DNA from 2 places in the Pseudomonas sp. AMR01 genome. Region 1 is predicted to be linked to the other one. Evidence: predicted binding sites of a transcription regulator. Region 1 holds the regulator's gene; the other holds the start of a gene.
What was found. Region 1 encodes sigma-54, which starts transcription at its own class of promoters, with help from an activator protein. Its sites were predicted from a motif close to ANTGGCATNNANNTTGCTNT; they were not measured.
Positions count from the first base shown of each region.

Region 2: a site for sigma-54 is predicted at 1,454-1,473, ahead of glnK (P-II family nitrogen regulator). Genes of this name have one in related genera too.

Region 1 covers NZ_JAUTYR010000004.1:224,920-227,122, forward strand. Annotated here, with positions in the region: gene Q7C20_RS06180 (RNA polymerase factor sigma-54) at 81-1,574, opposite strand; gene lptB (LPS export ABC transporter ATP-binding protein) at 1,760-2,203, opposite strand, start outside.
Region 2 covers NZ_JAUTYR010000003.1:22,440-24,642, forward strand. Annotated here, with positions in the region: gene Q7C20_RS03645 (ammonium transporter) at 1-871, opposite strand, end outside; gene glnK (P-II family nitrogen regulator) at 907-1,245, opposite strand; gene Q7C20_RS03655 (accessory factor UbiK family protein) at 1,669-1,932, shown strand.

The DNA.
Region 1 (2,203 bases):
GCTTCCTCGCCTGTTTTTGCCTTGCCTGATCGCCGCTCGGCGAGTTTTATAACGCATTCCGGAACGCTATGGCCCGCCCGTCACATCAAACGCTTACGCTCGCTGGAAGGCGCGATCCCGAGGGACTCGCGGTACTTGGCGACGGTTCGACGGGCGACCTGAATGCCTTGTGCCTCCAGTAAACCAGCGATCTTACTGTCACTCAATGGCTTTTTCTGATTTTCCGCGGCAACCAGTTTTTTGATGATCGCGCGGATCGCCGTGGACGAGCATTCGCCGCCTTCGGAGGTGCTGACGTGGCTGGAGAAAAAGTATTTCAACTCATAAATACCGCGCGGGGTATGCATGAATTTCTGGGTGGTTACCCGGGAAATCGTCGATTCGTGCATGCCCACCGCTTCGGCGATGTCGTGCAGAACGAGCGGCTTCATCGCTTCGTCGCCATATTCCAGGAAGCCGCGCTGATGCTCGACGATCTGGGTAGCCACTTTCATCAATGTTTCGTTACGGCTTTGCAGGCTCTTGATGAACCAGCGCGCCTCCTGCAACTGGTTGCGCATGAAAGTGTTGTCGGCGCTGGTGTCGGCGCGGCGCACAAAACCTGCGTATTGCGGGTTGACCCGCAGGCGCGGCACCGATTCCTGATTCAGCTCCACCAGCCAGCGTTCGTTGTGCTTGCGCACGATCACATCAGGGACGACGTATTCGGCTTCGCTGGACTCAATCTGCGAGCCTGGGCGTGGGTTCAGGCTTTGTACCAGCTCGATAACCTGGCGCAGGTCATCTTCCTTGAGCTTCATGCGGCGCATCAACTGGCTGTAGTCACGGCTGCCCAGCAGGTCGATGTAGTCGGTAACCAGGCGCTGAGCTTCGCTGAGCCACCGCGTCTTGGCCGGCAGTTGGCGCAATTGCAGCAACAGGCACTCGCTGAGGGTGCGCGCGCCAATACCGGCGGGCTCAAATTGCTGGATGCGGTGCAGGACAGCTTCGATTTCGTCCAGCTCGATATCCAGTTCCGGGTCGAATGCCTCAAGAATTTCCTCAAGGGTTTCGTCCAGGTAACCCTGATTATTGATGCAGTCGATCAGGGTGACAGCGATCAGGCGATCAGTGTCCGACATCGGTGCCAGGTTCAGTTGCCACAACAAGTGGCTTTGTAGGCTCTCTCCGGCAGACGTACGGGTGGTGAAGTCCCACTCGTCATCATCATTGCTGGGCAGGCTGCTGGCGCTGGTCTGGTAAACGTCTTCCCACGCGGTGTCCACGGGAAGCTCGTTGGGAATGCGTTCGTTCCATTCGCCTTCCTCAAGGTTGTCCACCGTAGGGGCGGTTTCCTGGTAGGAGGGTTCCTGCACGTCGGGATTGGGTTTTTGCTCGATGTTGTCGGCCAGCGGGTCTGCATTATCGAAGTCGTCGCCTTCTTCCTGGCGTTCGAGCATCGGATTGGATTCCAAGGCCTCCTGGATTTCCTGTTGCAGGTCCAGGGTCGACAATTGGAGCAGGCGGATGGCCTGTTGCAGCTGCGGTGTCATCGTCAGCTGCTGGCCCATTCTCAGGACTAGCGATGGTTTCATGGCAGGGGCTTAACACCTTATTCGCCGGCGCAATGCGCCATCCACGACAGGGCGCGTGAGCGCCAAACATAAGCAAATTATATGCCTGATATCGGGTGCTTTGCCTAGAGCGCGGTAACAATAAAAAAACCGAGGTTTTTATTGACTCCCGCGCACTCCGGCAAACAACCGCAACACCACACTGCTTACAGGCGGAACTCGTGGCCCAGGTACACTTCCTTGACCAGTTCGTTGGCCAGGATAGTCGCGGAATCGCCTTCGGCGATCAGCTGGCCATCGTTGACGATGTAAGCCGTTTCACAGATATCGAGCGTCTCACGGACGTTGTGGTCAGTGATCAACACGCCGATGCCCTTGGCCTTGAGGTGATGGATGATCTGCTTGATGTCGCCGACCGAGATAGGGTCGACGCCGGCAAACGGTTCGTCCAGCAGGATGAACTTGGGTGCGGTGGCCAGGGCGCGGGCGATTTCCACACGGCGACGCTCACCGCCGGACAAGCTCATGCCGAGGTTGTCGCGAATGTGGTTGATATGGAATTCCTGCAGCAGGCTTTCCAGCTCCTGGCGACGGCCATCACGGTCGAGTTCCTTGCGGGTCTCCAGGATCGCCATGATGTTGTCGGACAC
Region 2 (2,203 bases), on a different contig from region 1:
ACTCGGCGAACATCCAGCCCAGCGCCGCAGCAGCGGTAGCGATCTGAGTGACGAGCATCGCCATGCCGGCAGTGCCGTTGGCCGCAGCAGCGGAGCCAGCGTTGAAGCCGAACCAGCCAACCCACAGCATCGCGGCGCCGATCAGGGTGTAACCCAGGTTGTGCGGTGCCATTGGGGTGGTCGGGAAGCCTTTACGCTTGCCGAGTACCAGGCACGCCACCAGGCCAGCCACACCAGCGTTGATGTGCACCACGGTGCCGCCAGCGAAGTCCAGCACGCCCCAGTCGCCCAGCAACGAACCCGGACCGCCCCACACCATGTGGGCAATCGGTGCGTAAACCAGGGTGAACCAGATGCCCATGAAGATCAGCATCGCGGAGAACTTCATACGCTCGGCGAAAGCACCGACGATCAGCGCCGGAGTGATGATCGCGAAGGTCATCTGGAAGGTGATGAATACCGACTCAGGAAACAACGCCGCCGGGCCGGTGATGCTGGCCGGGGTCACACCCGAGAGGAACAGTTTGGACAAGCCACCCACAAACGAGTTGAGGTTGACCACGCCTGCTTCCATACCGGTCGTGTCGAATGCCAGGCTATAGCCGTACACGAACCACAGAATGGAGATCAGGCCAGTGATGGCGAAGCACTGCATCATCACCGACAGAATGTTTTTGGAGCGAACCATGCCGCCGTAGAACAGCGCCAGGCCCGGAATAGTCATGAACAGCACCAGCGCGGTGGATGTGAGCATCCATGCCGTGTCGCCGGAATTGAGGACTGGAGCTGGGACTGGGTCCGCCGCCAATGCCAGGGCCGGCATTACGAGGGACAACAGGGCTCCTAGCCCTGCGAATTTACGCAGAGTCATATTGTTTTCTCCTGGGGCGTTGGGGGTTTGGCGGCTTAGATTGCGTCGGTATCGGTTTCGCCGGTACGGATGCGAATAGCCTGTTCCAGATTAACCACGAAGATCTTGCCGTCACCGATCTTGCCGGTGTTGGCCGCCTTGGTTATCGCCTCGATAACCCGGTCAAGATCCTTGTCGTCAATGGCGACATCAATCTTCACCTTTGGCAGAAAATCGACCACGTATTCCGCGCCGCGATACAGCTCGGTGTGACCCTTCTGCCGACCGAAGCCTTTGACCTCAGTAACGGTAATGCCCTGCACGCCGATCTCGGACAACGACTCGCGTACATCGTCCAACTTGAACGGCTTGATGATGGCAGTGACTAGCTTCATGAAAACTCTCTCCCGAATTGGTGGACTTGCCCCAGGAAAACAAACCCGTCTCAAGTCTAAGCGCAGTGCCTGGCTTTGTAACGCGTCGTCGCCTCGGCATTTGCCGTTGCGACACCAGCGAACCACTGGTGACTAAACCTGTACCCCTGATCCGTCGGCGCACTGCATTCGTCACAGCGACTGCATCAGTGCATGGGTCATGATCGTCTAAGCAGAAACCTTGCCAGCTCCATAAAAATCACTGAAATCAGTCCGTTGCCCACTTAAGCCCACCTTCGGGGCTTTTCGGCAGCACCAATGCGCACCTAAACAGTGCGCGACTGCCCGGCCCGCTGCGCGAAAAGCGTGCGCCGCCGGCCATGAAAAAGACTATAGACGGTGCGTGATACACTGCCCGCCAACAGTTTTTCCGGAATATTTCCCATGCTCGCGCCCAAAGACCTCCTCGACGCCCTGAGCGGCCACGCCTCTCGCCTGTTCAGCGGCGAAACCCCGCTGCCCCGCAATGAAATCGAAAGCCAGTTCAAGGCGCTGCTGCAAAGCGGCTTCAGCAAGCTCGATCTCGTGAGCCGGGAAGAGTTTGATAGCCAGATGGTGGTGTTGGCGCGCACGCGTGCACGGCTGGAGAGTCTGGAAGCGAAAGTCGCCGAGCTGGAAGCGCGATTGACGCCGACCTCGGCTGAGTAAACGGATCTCTTGGAACTGATGGGAAGGCTGCAATGGTCTTCCAACTATCCTCATCCAGCGCACGCCTTCAGGAACCTTCCTACGACGTGCGATAATGTTTTCCGATAGCATCGCAATGCCCTATCTCTTTAGGCTGCTCGCTGCTGAACATTCAGCGCTGGGTTTGGCGACCCGGAAAGCTTGCGACGCAAAGCGTTCACAATCCGATATCGGGCATACCCCGACTCGTTTTATGGCGGCTGTGTGTGGGAGACCTCAGGGTCTGCCGGTA